Regions from separate parts of the Nocardiopsis sp. B62 genome, predicted to be linked through region 1. Evidence: predicted binding sites of a transcription regulator. Region 1 holds the regulator's gene; each other region holds the start of a gene.
What was found. The regulator LexA, encoded in region 1, represses DNA repair genes until DNA is damaged. The targets are predictions, from matches to a motif close to TCGAACANNTGTTCGA.
Positions count from the first base shown of each region.

Region 2: the regulator LexA is predicted to act here: its motif matches at 2,421-2,436, upstream of KBX21_RS19300 (DUF6504 family protein).
Region 3: the regulator LexA is predicted to act here: its motif matches at 4,852-4,867, upstream of ruvC (crossover junction endodeoxyribonuclease RuvC).

Region 1 covers NZ_JAGPXK010000003.1:109,435-115,635, reverse strand. Annotated here, with positions in the region: gene nrdR (transcriptional regulator NrdR) at 1-389, opposite strand, end outside; gene lexA (transcriptional repressor LexA) at 999-1,730, shown strand; gene KBX21_RS04625 (alpha/beta fold hydrolase) at 1,780-2,871, shown strand; gene KBX21_RS04620 (hypothetical protein) at 2,890-3,561, opposite strand; gene KBX21_RS04615 (hypothetical protein) at 3,558-4,175, opposite strand; gene leuS (leucine--tRNA ligase) at 4,258-6,201, opposite strand, start outside.
Region 2 covers NZ_JAGPXK010000019.1:86,766-92,966, reverse strand. Annotated here, with positions in the region: gene KBX21_RS19310 (peptidoglycan recognition family protein) at 69-1,199, shown strand; gene KBX21_RS19305 (GNAT family N-acetyltransferase) at 1,352-1,969, shown strand; gene KBX21_RS19300 (DUF6504 family protein) at 2,048-2,335, opposite strand; gene KBX21_RS19295 (protein kinase) at 2,865-5,318, shown strand; gene KBX21_RS19290 (quinone oxidoreductase) at 5,393-6,201, shown strand, end outside.
Region 3 covers NZ_JAGPXK010000023.1:48,298-54,498, forward strand. Annotated here, with positions in the region: gene KBX21_RS20835 (bifunctional (p)ppGpp synthetase/guanosine-3',5'-bis(diphosphate) 3'-pyrophosphohydrolase) at 1-436, opposite strand, end outside; gene KBX21_RS20840 (adenine phosphoribosyltransferase) at 1,044-1,607, opposite strand; gene yajC (preprotein translocase subunit YajC) at 1,762-2,127, opposite strand; gene ruvB (Holliday junction branch migration DNA helicase RuvB) at 2,451-3,527, opposite strand; gene ruvA (Holliday junction branch migration protein RuvA) at 3,558-4,175, opposite strand; gene ruvC (crossover junction endodeoxyribonuclease RuvC) at 4,262-4,810, opposite strand; gene KBX21_RS20865 (NUDIX hydrolase) at 5,035-5,841, shown strand; gene KBX21_RS20870 (molecular chaperone DnaJ) at 5,912-6,201, shown strand, end outside.

The sequences.
Region 1 (6,201 bases):
CCACGGTAGACGCTCGCGAAGTGCAGGTAGGCGACCTCGTCCAGGTCACGCATGGGACCCAGGATGGCAAGGCCGATCTCGTGGGCGGGCACCTCGGCCACACCCCGGCCGCGGATCTCCTCCTCGACCCGCTGGCCGAGTTTGGCGAGGGCGTCCTCGGAGACGGGGCGGCCCTGGCAGGCGCGGCGCACCCCGGCGATGATCTTGGTGCGGCTGAAGGGTTCGGTGACCCCGGACCGCTTGGCCACCATCAGCAGGACGGTCTCCTGCGTGGTGAAGCGTCGCTCACAGACGGGGCAGGTCCTGCGGCGCCGGATGGCCGCGCCGTCGTCGGTGGACCTGCTGTCGATCACCCTGGTGTCCGGATGACGGCAGAACGGACAGTGCATCCCGGTTCACCTGGCTTTCCTGTACCCGACCAACAACCCTGGAGGTCTACTTAACCACAACTTATTGACCACAGCCCCCATGTCAACACCAGATGTTGTGGTCGAACCTAGGCGCCGGGGCGGACACCCGCAACCCTGCCGACGGCGTGTCCCCAAACCCTGGAACAGGGGCGGCCGAGGAACGGGGTTCGAGGAGGTGGAAACGGGGATGTGCGGCTCCGGGAGCCGAATCCAAGGATAAGGGGGCGCGGGCGCGCGGCTCGACGCCCGCCACACCTCGGCGCCGACCGAATTCCCCCCTCTCCCGCGAGCACGGAGTGGCGGCGGGGCACGGCGAGACGAACCCCATACCGGATCGCACATTCCCCGGACAACGGCCACGGCGCGCGTGTACACACATAAGTCCGGACCCCCGGAAATCGGGGCGCGAAAACACAATGCGAAATCCCCACGCGCCCTCGTCCACACGTTCTCGAACGCTTGTTTGATATCACCGTGTGCAACGACTAAAGTTGACCTTGATTTCACACCGGCTTCGCCGTCCGGTCCGCGTGGCCGATCCGGCCACACACAGGCCCTGACCGAACCGAACACCGAGGAGGCCCGGCCGTGCCGGAGGAGAACCCCGGAGCCGTCGGCTCCGGACCCACCACCGTTCTTTCGCCCGTCGGCGACCCGGGCCCGTCCGGGTCCGACACCCCCAAGCTCACCGCACGTCAGCAGAGTGTCCTCAACTGCATCCAGCGCTACGTCCGGGAACGGGGGTACCCGCCGTCCATCCGGGAGATCGGCGACACGGTCGGCCTGTCCAGCCCCTCCAGCGTGGCGCACCAGCTCAAGGTGCTCCAGCGCAAGGGCTACCTGCACCGGGACCAGAACCGGCCGCGCGCCGTGGAGCTGCGCACCCCGGGCCGCGAGGCCTCCCAGACCCTCACCCAGGAGGAGCTCACCGCCGACTCCACCCGGGCGGCCTCGGTGCCGCTGGTCGGTCGGATCGCCGCCGGTGGCCCGATCCTGGCCGAGGAGGCCGTGGAGGACGTCCTGGCGCTGCCGCGCCAGCTGGTCGGCGAGGGCCGTCTGTTCATGCTCACGGTGGTCGGTGACTCCATGATCGACGCCGCGATCACCGATGGTGACCTGGTGGTGGTCCGTCAGCAGCAGACCGCCGAGAACGGTGACATCGTCGCGGCGATGCTGGACGACGAGGCCACCGTCAAGGTGCTGCGCCGGGAGCCGGACGGGCACGTGTGGCTGATGCCGCGCAACGACGCCTACGACCCAATCCAGGGAGACGAGGCCACCATCCTCGGCAAGGTCGTCACGGTCATGCGCCGGGTCTGAGCCCAGGTCCCCGAGCCGGGGGTGGTGGGCGTGCCGATACGCTGAGGGCGTGTCGACACCTGCCTCCGCCCCCGTGTCCCCTTCCCCGAGCCGACCCCGCGCCGCCCTGGCCTCGGCCCTGGTCGCCGGGGCCCTGCTGGTCTCCGCCTGCGCGCCCAGCGACGGCGACGGGCCCGCGCTGCCCGGTGCGGCCGGGCAGGAGCGCGAGGTCTCCTTCGAGGGTGGCGGGTTCACGGTGCCGGGCACCTTCACCGCTCCCTCCGGCGCCGGTGAGGGCTCCGTCCCGGGGGTGCTCATCGTCTCCGGCAGCGGTCCCACCGACCGGGACGGCAACGGCGCCGCGCGCCCGGAGGCCAACACCAACCTGAACCTCGCCCGGGTGCTGAGCGGTGCGGGTGCCGCTTCGCTGCGCTACGACAAGTTCGGCAGCGCGGACCCGGCGGACATGAGCGAGGCCGAGGAGGAGGCCCTCGACCAGCCGGTCGACCCCCTCGTCTTCGACCGGCAGATGGCCGCCGCCTACACGGAGCTGGTCGCCCAGCCCGAGGTGGACCCCGAGCGCACGGTCATCCTGGGCCACAGTGAGGGTGCCCTGTACGCGCTGCGCGCCCACGAACTCCTCGACGCCGAACCCGCTCTGGTGCTGGCCGCTCCGCCGGGCACCCGCATGCTGGACCTCATCGACCGCCAGGTGTCCGAGCAGATCCGCACCGCCGAGGCCCAGGGCGGCGTCGGCGAGGTGACCGCGGCGCAGATGCTCTCGGACCTGCGGGCGGGCCGGGCCGCCGTGCGCGCGGGCGGGGAGCTGCCCGAGAGCGACGCCACGGGGTTGTTCGACGAGAACAGCGCGGACTACCTGACCTGGATCGACTCCTTCGACCCCGTGGAACTGGCCGAGGGCCTGCCCGGGGACACCCCGGTGCTGGTCCTGTGGGGCGACCAGGACGCCCAGGTGAACGAGGAGGAGGTCGACCGGCTCATGACCGGCCTGGACGGCGCCGAGCGGGTGGACCTGTCGGGGGTCGACCACATCCTGCGCGAGTACGACGACTCCCCCGGGGCCGCCGCCCTCGACGCGGACCGTGCCTTCTCCCCCGACGTCACCCCGGCGCTGGAGGGGTTCCTCGACGGTCTCTGGTAGCCGACCCGGAACGATCCGCTAGTCGTCCGCGGGTGCGGGCAGCTCGTCGACGACGGCGCGGGCGAGGAGCTCGGCCTCCTCGGCGGCGGCCTCACCGTCCATGGAACCGATCGCGTCGTAGTCGGTGGCGGCGGTGTAGCAGGACTCCACGTACAGGTTGGAGACCCGCACACCCACGCATCCCACTTCGAAGGCGCCGTCCTCGACCCACGTGAGCGCCTCGTCCCCCAGGCCCTCCACGGGCTGGGTGTCGTTCTCCCCGGCGGTGGAGCGCAGGGTCTCGGCGGCGGTCTCCACGCCACCCTCGACCGGGGCGGCGACCAGGACGAGGGTGGCGGCGGACGGCACGGAGGCGCCCGCTCCCTCGGGAGTGGCCCAGCGGCACTGCCAGCCCGCCCCGAAGGGGTCCTGGCCGGTGCCGACGGTCTCCTCGATCTCACTCTCGTAGCCGGGCACCGACTCCTCGAGGGTCTCGGTCTCACCGATCCCGCACTCGGGCGCGGCCTCGAACTCGCCCAGTTCCACACTGTCGCGCAGCAGGTACCAGGTGAGCCATGCGGCGAGCGCCAGCACGGCCAGGATCAGGACGACGAGGAGGGTGACGGCCAGTCCCCGGCTCTGCGGCGGGGTGGCTCCGGGGTCCTCCGACTGCGCGAAGGCGGGCGGGGGCCCGGAGTGGGGGGTGCTCACAGGGCCTCTCCCAGCTGTTCGGCGAAGGCGACGACGGTCTCGCTGGCGCGGTCGTAGGACACGGGGTCGTCCTCGTCCATGGCGCTGTAGGAGACGCGGACCAGCAGGTTGTCGCTGTGGAAGGCGAGTTCGGCGGTACCGGGGACCTGGCCGCGCCAGACCTCCGCCTCGGCGCCGGATCCCAGGACCACGGAACGACCGCGAGCCGGGGCCATCGCGGTCTGGGCCCGGGAGGCGGACTCGTCGCCGGTCACGGCCGGTTCGGCGGAGGCGTCGGTGAAGCGCGCGGACAGGTCCACCCGCAGCACACCCTGCTCCTCGGCGTCGAGTCCGGCCGTGGTCCACACGCACGCGGTGCCCTCGCCGCCCGCGAGGGGGCCGCCGTCGTCCGTTTCCAGGACGGCACCGGGCAGCGCCTCGGTGATCGCCTCCTCCGGGACCACGCCGCACGGTGGCGCCGTGGTGTGGGCGTCACCGCCCCGGGGTTGGTCCGGGTCGTTCCCCGTGAACCAGAGACCGCCTCCGACGGCGGCGGCGGAGACCGCCACCGTGCCCGTCACCACGATCGCCGCCCGCACCCAGGGTCTGGGTCCGGAACCCGTCGCAGAGCCCACCCGGCCACCGCCTCCCAATCAGTTGTCACGCCCAAGGTAGAGGGCGGTGGTCGCCAGCGCGACCACCGCCCCGTGCGACGGATCAACCGACGACGATGTTCACCAGCTTGGGCGCGCGGACGATCACCTTGCGCACGGTCTTGTCACCGATGAAGCTCTGGGCCTTCTCCGAGGCCAGGGCCAGGCGCTCCAGCTCGGCGGCGTCGATGTCGGGGGACACCGACAGCTTGTCGCGGACCTTGCTCTGCACCTGCACCACGCAGGTGACGGACTCCTGGACCAGCAGCGCCGGGTCGGCCTCGGGCCAGTTGCCGACGGCCACCGAGCCGCTGTGGCCCAGCTTCTCCCAGCCCTCCTCCGCGACGTAGGGCGCGAACAGGGACAGGGCGACGGCCACGAACTCAGCGGCCTCACGGACGGCCGGGTCGGCGGCGCCGGGACCGGAGTCGATCGCCTTGCGGGCGGCCGAGACCAGCTCCATGCAGCGGGCGATGGCGACGTTGAAGCGCTTGTCCTCGACCAGGGCGGTGATCTGGTCGATGGAGCGGTGCGTGAAGCGCCGCAGATCGGTGTCGCCTGTGGAGAGGTCCGTTCCGGGAGTGCTGCCCGCACCGGCCTCACTCATCACCCGATAGGCGCGGTTGAGGAACTTCTGCGCGGCGACCACGGACACGTCCGCCCAGTCCACGTCCTCCTCGGGCGGGGAGGCGAAGAGCATGGTCAGCCGGACCGCGTCCACACCGTAGGCGTCGATCTCCCTGCCCAGGTCCACGCCGTTGCCCAGCGACTTGGACATCGCCCGGCCCTCGTTGATGACCTGGCCCTGGTTGGTCAGACGGCGGAAGGGCTCGGTGAAGCCGACCATGCCCATGTCGTACAGGACCTTGGTGAAGAAGCGCGCGTACAGCAGGTGCAGCGTCGCGTGCTCCTTGCCGCCGATGTAGTGGTCGACGGGGCCCCACTTGTTCACCTCGTCGGTGTCGAAGGGGGCCGTGTCCAGGTGCGAGGAGATGTAGCGGAGGAAGTACCAGGACGAGTCCACGAAGGTGTCCATGGTGTCGGTGTCGCGCTCGGCCGAACCGCCGCAGGACGGGCAGTCCACGTGCAGCCACTCCTTGGCGGCGGCCAGCGGAGAGATGCCCTTGGGGGCCAGCTCGGCGCCCTGGAGGTCGGGCAGGGTGACCGGCAGCTGCTCGTCGGGGACGGCCACCTCGCCGCAGGAGGGGCAGTGGACGATCGGGATCGGGGTACCCCAGTAGCGCTGGCGGGACAGCAGCCAGTCGCGCAGGCGGAAGTTGACCGTGGCGTCGCCGGTGCCGCGCTCGCTCAGGATGCCGATGATGCGCTCGATGGCGTCGGTCTTGGTCAGGCCGTCGAGGGGGCCGGAGTCGCGCAGGACGCCCTCGCCCGCGGCGGCGACGCCGGTCTCGGCGGGGTCGGCCTCGCCGGTCTCGACCACGACCCGCACGGGCAGGTCGAAGGCGAGGGCGAAGTCGAGGTCGCGCTGGTCGTGGGCGGGCACCGCCATGACGGCGCCGTGGCCGTAGCCGGCCAGTACGTAGTCGGCGGCCCAGACGGGCATGCGCTCGCCGTTGACCGGGTTGACGGCGTAGCGGCCCAGGAACACGCCGGTCTTGGGACGCTCGGTCGTCTGGCGTTCGATGTCGGAGAGCTTGGCGACCTCGGAACGGTAGTCCTCGAAGGCCTCGCGCTGCTCGGGCGCGCACAGCTCCGCGGCCAGGTCGGCGTCGGCTGCCACCACGAAGAAGGTGGCGCCGTAGAGGGTGTCGGGCCGGGTCGTGTAGACGGTGACCGGCTCGTCGCGGCCCTCGATCTCGAAGCGCACGTCGGCGCCGGTGGAGCGGCCGATCCAGTTGCGCTGCATGGCCAGGATCTCGTCCGGCCAGCGGCCGCCGTCCAGCTGGTCCATGTCGTCCAGCAGACGCTGGGCGTAGTCGGTGATCTTGAAGTACCACTGGTTGAGGGCGCGGCGCTCGACGTCGGCTCCGCAGCGCTCACACCTGCC
Region 2 (6,201 bases), on a different contig from region 1:
GGCACTCTTTGCCGGTACCCGAACACCCCTGATCCCGGTACCCACCCCCAAACGGAACGGAACTCGCCATGCGACGGCGTCACTTCCTCGCCGGTGCCACCACCGTGACCGGCCTCTCCGCGTTCGCCCCCGCGCTGCTCGCCTCCGCCACCGCCTCCGCACGGACCACTGGGGAGTCCTCCGCCGCCCTGACGGCGCCCAGGATCCTCAGCGAACCGGCCGACGCCACCGGTGCCATCGTCCGCCCAAAGCGCCGCTTCGACCTCGTCTCCGCCACCCAGGCGCCCGACGCCGTCTCCGAGAACGCCGCGGTGCGCTTCGAGACCGCGGAGGGACTGGGCGGCTGGCAGGACCTGCACTTCCACACGGCCGGACCCGAGCACCTGCCTCCCTCGGCCTCGGCCATGGCGCGCGCCCCCGAGGGAGCGACCGGCTACGAGGTGCGCGGCGCGGACGGCGCCGACCTGACCGCCCTGAACCTGCACGACGGTGAGGAGCTGCGGCTCGGCGGACAGGAGCGGGTGTCGCTCTCCGCCGAGGACGAGGGGGTCACCACCCTCTCCGGCGGTTCCGTCCTGCGGGTGCGCACCCGGGCGGGGTGGGGCGCCGACGAGTCGCTGCGCTTCGACGAGGACGGCAACGACCTCTGGGCCGCCCAGTTCCACCCGGTTCAGGCGCTGACCGTGCACCACACGGCGATGGCGACCACGGACGACCACTCGGCGGACGTGCGCGCCGTCTACCACCTGCACGCCGTTCAGCAGGAGTGGGGCGACGTCGGCTACCACCTGCTGATCGACCCCGAGGGCGGGATCTACGAGGGTCGCCACTCGGGTGGCGGCCTCCCGATCTTCCGAGGGGTCCCCCTGCCGGGCCTGGCGGAGTCGGTGACGGCCGGCCACGCGTTCGGGTTCAACCACGGCAACATCGGCGTGTGCCTGCTCGGCGACTTCACCCACGAGCTGCCGACGCAGGCGGCCCAGGACTCGCTGGTGGACGTCCTGCGGGTCCTGTGCGCCCTCACCGGCGTGGACGCGGCCGAGCGGATCGAGTACGTGCACCCGGACACCGGTGCGGCGACCGAGCAGGAGGCGGTGGCCCGACACCGGGACTGGCTCCAGACCGAGTGTCCGGGCAACACCTTCTCCGAGGTGTTCGACACGGTCATCCGCCAGAGGGTCGTCAACGGTCTGCTCTGAACCCCGTGGCGGTGGGGCGTTCCGGCACCCCACCGCCGGGACGAGCAGGGGTGCGGGTTGACGGAACCCGGTTCCACACGCCCGTGTGACGCCGTATCTTGATCGGTGCCCGGAACCACCCGGCGGTTCGTACGCACAGGGGGAACACACGCATGGCCACAGTCCAGAGCGCTCCGATCATGCCCGCGGTCATCCTGGAGACCGAGCGCCTGCGCCTGCGATCCCTGCTCGAACACGACATCGACGACGTGCACGCCTCGTGCGTGGACCCCGAGCTCCAGCGGTGGATTCCGCTGCCCGCGCCCGGGCTGCCCTACACCCGGGAGTCGGCGGAGCACTTCTGTCTGAACGTCGCCCCGGCCATCCGGACCGGCGGCGACGGCCAGCACTGGGCCGTGGTGGACAGGGCGACGGGCCGGTTCACCGGTTCCGTGGCGCTGCTGCGCACGCAGTGGGCCGCCATGGTCACCGAGATCGGTTACTGGATCTCGCCGTGGGGCCGTGGCCGTGGGTTGGCCACCGAGGCGGTCGTGGCCGTGTCCCGGTGGGCCCTCGGGCAGGGTTTCCAGCGGGTGGAGCTCAAGGCCGCCACGGGCAACACCGGTTCGTGCCGGGTGGCCGAGGCCGCCGGTTTCGTCCGCGAGGGCACCGACCGCAACGCGATGCCCCTGCACGAGGGCAGGTCGGACCTGGCCTCGTTCGGCCTCGTCCCGGGCGATGTCGGCCGTGGCCCGGGGCTGCTTCCCCTTCCCGACCGGGTCGGGCCGTGACGGCCACCGCCCCGAGCCCCCGACCACCGGTGGCCCCCGGTTCCCCGACGCGACCGCGGTGGCTCCAGCGGTCTGCGCTCAGCCCCACACCCGGCTGAGCGACCACTCGCCGGTGGAGGTGTCGTGCCGGAGCTCGTACACACCCTGCGCGTAGGCCGAACCCGCCTCCACCCGCCAGTGTCCGCGTTCGGGCACCTGGGAACCCGCGCCGGGGGTCCAGTCGCGGCGCAGCGTGACCCAGTGGTCGATGATCCTGCGTATGCCGTACACCCGGCCCTCCCAGGTGAAACGGGTGGGTCGGCCCTCGTCCTCGACGACCGCGACCTTCGCCCCGAAGTACCGTCCCACGACAGTTCCCCCCACCATCGACCGACTCCTCCTGCTGGTGTCCGGCCGTGTACGAGCGCACACCGCCGGAAGGGCCCACCCGTGGGGAAGTACGGCCAGGCATTCGAACAAGTATTCGAATCCTATCGAAAGCGGTGCTTCCTTGGAACTGTTTGCGCGTTCTCGACATCACCTCGGGTAGCACCTGCACGGCCCGTGAGCTCCGCCGCCTGGTCGGCGCCCGGCAGGCGCGCTCATCCGTGTCCCTGACCGAACGTCCCTCGACAACCTCGGCCGGTCCCCTCCGGCCGCGTACCGCCGATCCGACCGACGGTCGGCCCGCCTCTTCGGGAGCCTTCGGCTGGACGCGCCCGGCTGGGGCTGACCGCCACCTCCCGCCCCCGAGCCCCGCCCCCGCCCGGTGCACCGCCCACGACAGCTCGAATCGGCCCAGTTCCGGCCCGCTTCAACGCCCGGAACGGCCGGGACAACCGGAACGCGCACGGCGTGTCGAGATCGGTACGCTGATACGCGCGAATCACACGATCCATACAAGGGACCCCCAACTGTGACGTCCAACGGACACGAAAGCGGTAAACCCCTGCGCGCAGGCGATCCGCGCGAACTCGACGGCTATCGGATCGTCGGCCGCCTGGGACGCGGTGGTATGGGCACCGTGTACCTGGCCAGGGACGCCGCCGACCGTTCCGTGGCCGTCAAACTGATCCACCCCGACCTGGCCGACGACGAGTCCTTCCGGCTGCGGTTCGCCCGCGAGGTCGCCTCCGCCCGCCGGGTCGCCCGCTTCTCCACCGCCGGAGTCATCGACGCCCGGTTGGAGGGCGAACCCCTCTTCATCGTCTCGGAGTACGTGCCCGGGCCCAACCTGGACCAGGCGGTCCGTGGCGGCGAACCGATGCGCGGCGGAACCCTGGACGGTCTGGCCATGGGTGTGGCGGCGGCGTTGACGGCGATCCACGGTTCGGGGATCGTGCACCGGGACCTCAAGCCCGCCAACGTCCTGTTGTCTCCCGTCGGCCCGAAGGTGATCGACTTCGGGATCGCCCGCGCCTTGGACGACTCCGGCGGTGCGGTCACCCGGTCCAGCCAGCTCATGGGCACCCCCTCCTACATGGCGCCCGAACTGATCCTGGGAGAACAGGCCACGGCGGCGGCCGACGTCTTCGCATGGGGCTGCCTGGTGGCCTTCGCGGGGACCGGCCGTGCGCCCTTCGACGCGGGCACCGTCCCCGCGGTGCTGCACAACATCTCCACCGCGCCGCCCAAGCTGGACGGGCTCGACCCGAGCCTGTTGGACCTGGTCGGGGCAGCGCTGGACAAGAAGCCGGAGAACCGCCCCACGTCCAAGCAACTGCTGGCCCGCCTGACCGGCCAGCAGGAGCCGGGAGAGGCGGAGGTACGGCGCACGATCAGCACCTCGTGGGCTCCGCCGAGCAGCACCCCGGTGCCCGGCCGACCTCCGGAGCCCACCGAGCCCGTGCTTCAGGACCAGGTACCGGTCGAGGACGCCACCACGCCGGTGGAGGCGCCGCCGGAGGGTCGGCCCACGGTCCCCGCCGCGGGCGCCGGGCCACAGGGCCCGCCCGCACCGGACCCGACGGAGCCCGTCACCCCGCCGCAGGGGCAGCCCTCGGAGCCTCGGTCGAGCTCGGCTCCGCCCCAGAATCATCTCCAGGCCCCGCATCAGCCCCACCAGGACCCTCGGTTCTCCACGCCCCATCAGGCCCAGCCGAACCAGCAGACGCCGCCCCACCAGGACCAGTTCCAGCAGCCCCCGCATCAGCAGACGCGGTTCCAGCAGCCCCCGTTCCAGCAGTCGGTACCGCCCGCCGAGCACGTCCAGCGGTACCCCCAGGGCCACCTCCCCCAGTTCCAGAGCCCGCCGTCCGGTCCGCAGCAGGGCGGCTACGGCCACCACCCGTCGGGAGCAGGGGCCCATTCCGGACCGAGCGGTGGACACTCCCCGATCAGCGGCCCGCAGCAGCACCACCCCGGGTACCCGCCCGTGGCCCAGGGTGGGTACGGCCCGAACCAGCACCACCAGCCCCCGGGCGGGAACTCGCCCCACGAGGTGCCCGGCGGCCCCGGCGCCCCCAACGGTCCGCACGGCCCCAACGGCCCCCAAGGGCCCGGGCAGTCCCCGGGGTCGCCCAACGGCGGGAAACCAGGCGGTCGTCGCAGGCTGATGCTCATCGGCGGCGCAGCCCTCGTCGTCGTCCTCGTCGCGGGGGTGGGCGCCACCGTCCTGTTCTCCGGCTCGGACGATCCGCCCGAGGACACCACCAGCATCTACGTCACGGACTTCGCCACCGACCCCGGTTGGTCCGAAACCCGCACCTTCCACCCCGAGGACCCCGAGTACTCGGACGGCTACTGGGCCGAGCAGAACGCCGTGGTGTTCCAGCTCGACCCCACCCTCAACGACTCCCGGGGCACGATCGTCCCCTACGACAGGCAGACCCCGGACCGCGTCCTCATCAGCACCAACCTGGTTCCGCTGGAAGGCCCCGCCGAGACCAGCTTCGGCGTGCGCTGCTGGGACCAGGCGGGCGAGGACGAACGCACCATGTACGAGGCGCTCCTGCGCTTCGACGGAGCCCAGGCGCAGATCCGTCGGGTGACTGAGGAGAGCGGGGACACCGCGATCGCCGAGACCTCGGAGGTCAGGGGGTTCGAGCCCTTCGACCTCCTCGACGAGGAGTCCGGGGTCGAGGGGTTGCCCTACGACGTCGACGTGGACGACCTGGTCACCAACAACCTCAAGCTCGCCTGCGAGTACGTGGCCGAGGACGGCGAGGACCCGTACATCGACCTGCGCATGTGGGTCAACGACGAACTCGTGCTCTCCGCCACCGACCAGCAGCCGCTGCCCGACGACGGCGACCTCGACGACGAGGAGCGGCGGAGGGTCGGCGTGGTCATGCGCCCCGGCCCGGGCACCGAACCGATCGCCGCGCTCTACACGGACTACGCTCTGCACAGGATCAACGTCGACGACTGAACCGGGACTCCGAGGCAGGCGGAAGGCCGCGCCCCGGCCCCGGTGGCGGCCCCCATCACCCACCGAGGAGAACCATGCGCGCGATCGTCATCGAGGAGCACGGCGGACCCGAGGTCCTGCGGTTGACCGAGACCGAGGCCCCCGTACCGGGCCCGGGCGAGGCACTCGTGGACGTCGAGGCCCGAGGCGTCAACTTCATCGACGTCTACCAGCGCTCGGGTGCCTACAAGGTCCCGCTCCCCTACGTCCCCGGAATGGAGGCGGCCGGGACGGTCGCCGCGTTGGGCGAGGGAGTCACGGACCTGCGGGTCGGTCAGAGGGTCGGCTGGGCGATGGCCCCGGGCGGGTACGCGGACCAGGCCGTGGTCAGTGCCGCCCTGCTCGTCCCGGTGCCCGACGCCGTCAGCACGGAACAGGCCGCCGCGCTCATGCTCCAGGGCATGACCGCCCACTACCTCACCCACTCGGTGCACCCGGTGGCCGAGGGCGAGACCGTGCTGGTGCACGCCGCCGCGGGCGGCACCGGGCTGCTCATCACCCAGTTGGCCAAGGCGCGCGGCGCGCGGGTGATCGGCACCGTGTCCACCGACGAGAAGGAGCGGATCGCCCTGGAGGCGGGCGCGGACGAGATCATCCGGTACACGCGGACCCCGGTGGCCCCGGCCGTTCGCGAGCTCACCGGCGGCGAGGGCGTGGCTGCGGTCTACGACGGGGTCGGCCGCGACACGTTCGACGCCAGTCTGGACTCGCTGCGTCCGCGCGGAGTCCTGGCCCTGTTCGGACAGTCCAGCGGCGCGGTGGAGCCGGTCGACCCTCAGCGGCTCAACAGCGCGGGCGCCGTGTACCTGGCCCGGCCGTCGCTCGCCTACTTCGTAGCCGACAG
Region 3 (6,201 bases), on a different contig from region 1:
GGGTCCGCATGTTGTGCAGGCGGTCGCACAGCTTGATGACCAGGACGCGGATGTCGCGGGCCATCGCCACGACCATCTTGCGGACCGTCTCGGCCTGGGTGGCCTCGCCGTACTTGACCTTGTCCAGCTTGGTGACGCCGTCGACCAGCTCGGCGATCTCGTCCCCGAAGTCCGCTCGCAGCTCGTCGAGGGAGTAGTCGGTGTCCTCGACGGTGTCGTGCAGGAGGGCGGCGGCCAGGGTGGCCTCCTGCATGCCCAGCTCGGCGAGGATGGTCGCGACGGCGAGGGGGTGCGTGATGTAGGGGTCGCCGCTCTTGCGTTTCTGGTGGCGATGATGGTGGGCCGCGACCTCGTAGGCGCGTTCGATCAGCCGCACGTCCACCTTGGGATGGGTGGCCCGCACGGTCTTGATCAGTGGTTCGAGCACCGGGTTCATCGTCACTCCCCGCTGGGCCCCGAGTCGGGCGAGCCTTCGGCGTACTCGCACGGTGGAGGGTGTCGTGGCGGCCGCCTGCGTTCCCGGGGCCCCCGGCCCCGAGACGTCGGAGGGCGCCGCGTCCCGCGCGGCGCCCTCCGGGCGGTCCTTCTGTGGTCTGTCGGTGGCCTGCTCACCACTGCCGTCCGCACGCTCGGTTCGCGTGGCGGCTTCCTCGGGGGTGGCGGCCGTCGGTGTCTCGGGGTTGTCCCGGTCCGGACCCTGCTCGGACACCGCCCCGGTCGAGACCACTTCGTTTGGCATGCCTACCTCCCGCGGTTCCTCCCGGTGGAGCCGACGTCGCCGTTCGGCCCGCCTCCGGTGCACGTGCGTGTCATCAGGGCCAGTCGTTGACGCGGCCGCCGCGGTCCCCTCGCCCGTCAGTCTAGTGGGACCACTTCCCACCTGCGCGGGGAGCGGTCCGACCCCTCGTTCACCCGGGTCCGGCTCGGAGGTACGGGCGGTGACGCAGGTCACCAGGCACGTCACACCGAGTGCTGGAGTAGGTCAACAAGGACCGGCCGCCGGGGTATTCCCCCGTGGGGGCGGCAGCGAGGCGAGGTCGGCCTCAGACCGAAAGGAGGGTGCGCGGCTCCACGTCGGGCATCATCTTCTCCCGTCCCCGCAGTGCGGAGAGCTCCATCAGGACGGAGAATCCCACGACCGTACCACCCGCCTTGCGGACCAGGTCCACCGCGGCCCTGCCGGTCCCGCCGGTCGCGAGGACGTCGTCGACGATGAGCACACGGCCACCCGGGGTGATCGCGTCGGCGTGGATCGCGACGGTCGCGGTGCCGTACTCCAGATCATAGGCCTGGTCGATGGTGTCCGAGGGCAGTTTCCCGGCTTTGCGCGCGGGAACGAAGCCCGCGCCCAGTGCCATGGCGACGGGAGCGCCGAAGATGAAGCCGCGGGCCTCCAGTCCGACGACGTGGTCGATCCCGCTTCCGAGGAAGGGCGCCGCCAGGGCCCGCACCGCGACGGAGAACGCCCCCGGTTCGTTGAGCAGGGGCGTGATGTCCTTGAACAGGATGCCCGGGTGCGGGAAGTCGGGGACGTCGCGGATGTTCGCCTCGATCAGGGCGAGGACGGCGGCGTCCGGGGCGTCCGGGGTCGCGGTGTCGTGGGGCATGGGTGGCGGGGCCTTCTGTGGTGGGTCCGGGCGGGCGGTGGCCCGGCGGATCTGCTGGCGGCGTTGGCCGGGAAACAGCGGTACCGGCCCCGGGTGGGGGGCCGGTACCGAAGTCTGTGGTGAGCCGGGGCGCGGCACCGCGCCCGGCCCGGTGCTATCCCTTGGGCTTGTCGTCGTCGCCGAAGTCGGGACGGTCCTCGACCGGGGTGTCGTCGGCGGCGGGCGTGATGACCTCGCCGACACCGGCCTTGAGCATCCGGATGCGGGTACCGGGGGAGATCTCCAGGAGCACGTCCTGGTCGTGGATCTCCACCACCGTCGCGAAGATGCCCGCCTTGGTCATGACCTCGACGCCGGGGACCAGGGAGCTCTGCATCTGCGTCTCCTGCTGGCGACGCTTCTGGTTCGGGCGCCAGAAGAGGAGCCAGAAGACCAGGAGGATCAGCACGAACGGGAGCATCATGCTGAAGATGCTGCCCTCCTGCTGGGCCGCGTCGGCGAGAGTGTAAATGCCCTGCACGGGGGCGTCCTTCCTGACGTTTCGTGTGGCCGACGTCTGCCGGTTCGGACACCGCGACGACCACCTTCTCGGGCCGACCGACCTCGGCGGCCGGAGTCGTACCCGATGCCTACAACGCTCGGGGGAGCCAACTCGTTCCGCCGGTGTCCGACGACACCAGACGGGGCCACTGCCCCGTCCTGGCTGGTTCGACCCAGTTTACGTGGCGCCGGTCACCGGTCACCCACCGCCCGGGGTCGGAGCGCTAACGGTTCGGACCCGGTTCGCGCACGCGCCTCATTGTGCCCGGACGGGGGCCCGCTTGTGAAGTCTCCCGGCTCCGGTCAGGGGGCGGAGGTGCCCTGACCGGCCTTGCCCGCCCCGTTCGCGGCGGGGTCGGCGGCGGCGCCGAAGGCGGCGTCCGGCGGCGGGATGATCCCCATGTGAGCCCAGGCCATCGGGGTGGCCACCCGGCCGCGCGGGGTACGGGCGAGGAATCCGGAGCGGACCAGGAAGGGTTCGGCCACCACCTCCACGGTCTCGGCCTCCTCCCCCACGGACACCGCGAGCGTGGACAGTCCCACCGGGCCTCCCCGGAAGCGGTTCATGAGCACGTCCAGGATGGCCCGGTCCAGGCGGTCCAGGCCGAGCGCGTCCACCTCGTACAGCTCCAGGGCGGCGCGGGCGTTGTCCAGGGTGAGACGGCCGTCTCCGCGCACCTCGGCGTAGTCGCGCACGCGGCGCAGGAGGCGGTTGGCGATCCGGGGGGTGCCTCGTGAGCGGCCCGCGATCTCCCCGGCCGCCTCCCCCTCCAGCGGGGCGCCGAGGAGCCCGGCGGAGCGGTGCAGGATCTGCTCCAGCTCGGCGGGCTCGTAGAAGTCCATGTGCGCGGTGAAGCCGAAGCGGTCGCGCAGCGGTGCGGGGAGCATGCCCGCGCGGGTGGTGGCCCCGACCAGGGTGAACGGGGCGATGTCCAGGGGGATGGCGGTGGCGCCGGGCCCCTTGCCGACCACGACGTCGACCCGGAAGTCCTCCATGGCGACGTAGAGCATCTCCTCGGCGGGGCGGGCCATGCGGTGGATCTCGTCGAGGAAGAGGACCTCACCCTCCTGGAGGGTGGAGAGCACGGCGGCGAGGTCGCCGGAGCGTTCGATGGCGGGGCCGGAGGTGATGCGCAGGGGCGCGCCGAGTTCGGCGGCGATGATCATGGCGAGGGTGGTCTTGCCCAGGCCCGGACCGCCGGACATCAGGATGTGGTCGGGGGCGCGGCCCCGGCGCTGGGCGCTGTGCAGGACCAGGGAGAGCTGTTCGCGCACCCGGTGCTGGCCGACGAACTCGTCCAGGTTCCTGGGGCGCAGCGCACCCTCGATCTGGTGTTCCTCGACGTCGGCTTCGGGCGAGACGGCGTCACGCTCGTACACGGGTCTTCTCCCTCCGGTTCCCGTTGGTGGCTAGGCGCGGCTGAGTTTGCGCAGGGCGCTGCGCAGCAGGACGGTGACGTCGCCGGTGTCCTCGGCCTCGGCGGCGACGGCGGAGGCGGCAGCCTCGGCGTCCTTGGTCGACCAGCCGAGGTTGACGAGGCCGGAGACGACCTGGCCGCGCCAGGCCCCGTTGGGTTCGGTGCCGCCGGAGGCGTCGGCGGGGGGCAGGGTGCCGTCGGTCATGACCGGGGCGTCGAGTTTGCCGCGCAGTTCCAGGACGATGCGCTGGGCGCCCTTCTTGCCGATGCCCGGGACGCGGGTCAGGGCGGTGGTGTCCTCGGTGGCCACGGCCTGGCGGAGGCTGTCGGGGCTGTGCACGGCGAGCATGGCCAGGGCGATGCGGGGACCGATGCCGGAGGCGGTCTGGACCTGTTCGAACAGGTTCCGCTCGTCGTCGTCGGCGAACCCGAAGAGGGTGAGGGAGTCCTCGCGGACGACGAGGCTGGTGGCCACGGTGCCCTCCTCCCCCACGTGCAGTCGGGAGAGGGCGGAGGGGGTGCACTGGACGGTCATACCGACCCCGCCGACGTCGATCACGGCGCTGGCCGCGCCGCGCGCGGCCACCCGGCCGGTGAGGAACGCGATCATCTCGTGTGGACACCGGGAGGGGTGCCCGTCTCCTTCCTTGGGGGCTGTGGTGCTGCCTGCCGTGTCGTCGCCGCTCGGCCGGGGGGCTAGCGGCCGCGTGCGCGTCGGGCCAGTTCCACCTTGCGGGCGAAATCCTGTTGGGCCTGGGCGACCCGGGCCTGGGCCCCGCCGCGCCAGATGTGGCAGATGGCCAGGGCCACGGCGTCCGCCGCGTCGGCCGGTTTCGGTGGCCCGTCGAGTCCGAGGATACGCGCCACCATGCCACCGACCTGCTTCTTGTCGGCGCGACCGTTGCCGGTGATGGCTGCCTTGGCCTCGCTGGGGGTGTGGGTGGCCACGGGGAGCCCGCGCCGGGCGGCGCAGACCAGGGCGATGCCGCTGGCCTGGGCGGTTCCCATGACGGTGCTGAGGTTGTGCTGGGCGAAGACGCGTTCGACGGCGACGGCGTCGGGCTCGTACTTGTCGAGCCACTCCTCGATGCCGCGTTCGACCTCCACCAGGCGCTGCGGGAGCGGGGTGTCGGGGCTGGTGCGGATGGCGTCGGCGGCCAGCAGGCGCAGGGGGCGGCCGATCGCGCCCTCGACGGCCCCGACCCCACAGCGGGTCAGCCCCGGGTCGATCCCCAGCACGCGCACGTCCCCACCCTGTCCTTTTCTCGTCGCCCACGGCCGCGTTCTCGAACGTCCGTTCGCACCATGCTAGCGGCGGACACCGACGGGATCGGCCGCCAGGCGCGGCGTGTCGCCCCCCGGGGGGGGTGGACGGGCGGACCGAGCGGTGCTAGGTTGAACTCACATCGAGAAAAACTCATCTTGAGAACAACCAGGGGGAAGCAGTGTCCGAGGGGATCGACGGGCCGATCGGGGACCCGCGCGGAGCGGGCGACTACGACGCGGCCGACGAGCGCAGGTACCTCGCCGACTACGACCCGAACGCGTTCGCGCCCGTCGCCGTCACCGTCGACGTGGTGGCCACGACCATCCGCGACGGAGTCCCCCACGTCCTGCTCGGCCGACGCACCCGGCAACCCCAGCGCGGTCGGTGGGCGCTGCCCGGCGGGTTCGTCCGGGCCCAGGACGGACCGGACGCCCCGGCCGACCGCGACCTGCCGGACGCCGCCCTGCGCGTGCTCACGGAGAAGACCCCCCTGCCCGCCGAACTCCACCTGGAGCAGCTCGGCACCTACGGGGCGATCGAGCGGGACCCACGCATGCGGGTGGTGTCGGTGGCGTACATGGTGTTGGCCCCCGACCTGCCCGACCCGCACACCGGCCGCGACACGGCCGAGGCCGCGTGGGTTCCGTGGACCGCCCTCGGACACGGCGACGGTGGCAGGGACCGGCACGAACTCGCCTTCGACCACGCTCGCGTCCTCGCCGACGCGGTCGAACGCGCCCGTTCCAAGCTGGAGTACACCGCGCTCGCCACCGCCTTCCTCCCGTCGACGTTCACCATCTCCGCGCTGCGCGGCGTGTACGAGGCGGTGTGGGGGCGGACCCTGCACGCCGCCAACTTCCACCGCAAGATCCAGGCCACCCCGGGGTTCGTGGACGACACCGGTGAGCTGGCCGAGCGCGGTGGCGCGGGAGGTGGCCGCCGCGCGCGGCTGTACCGGGCGGGCGGCGCCGCCCTGCTCCACCCGCCGCTGCTGCGCGGCGCCCAGTGAGGAGACGCAGCCGCAGGCAGTGAGCGGGAACCCCTGAGTACTCGTCGAGCCACACCCCGAAGGGAGACCGGTGAACGTGGAGCACAACCCCCATGGCGGACTCGACTCCGCCCTGCGTGAGCTGGGACTCGCGGCCGACCCCGCCGCGCTGTTCGGTCCCCGGCCGATCGACGGCGAGGCGATCCCCGTGGCCGCCACCGCCGCGTACCGGCGCCTGGCCCGGCTGCTCCATCCGGACACCGCGCCCGCCGAGCGCTCCGCCGAGGCGGCGGCCGGGTTCTCCCGGCTCACCGAGGCCTGGCGGCGCTACCGCACGGCGGTGGAGGGCGGCCTGGGCCTCGACGACATCACCCTCGTGGC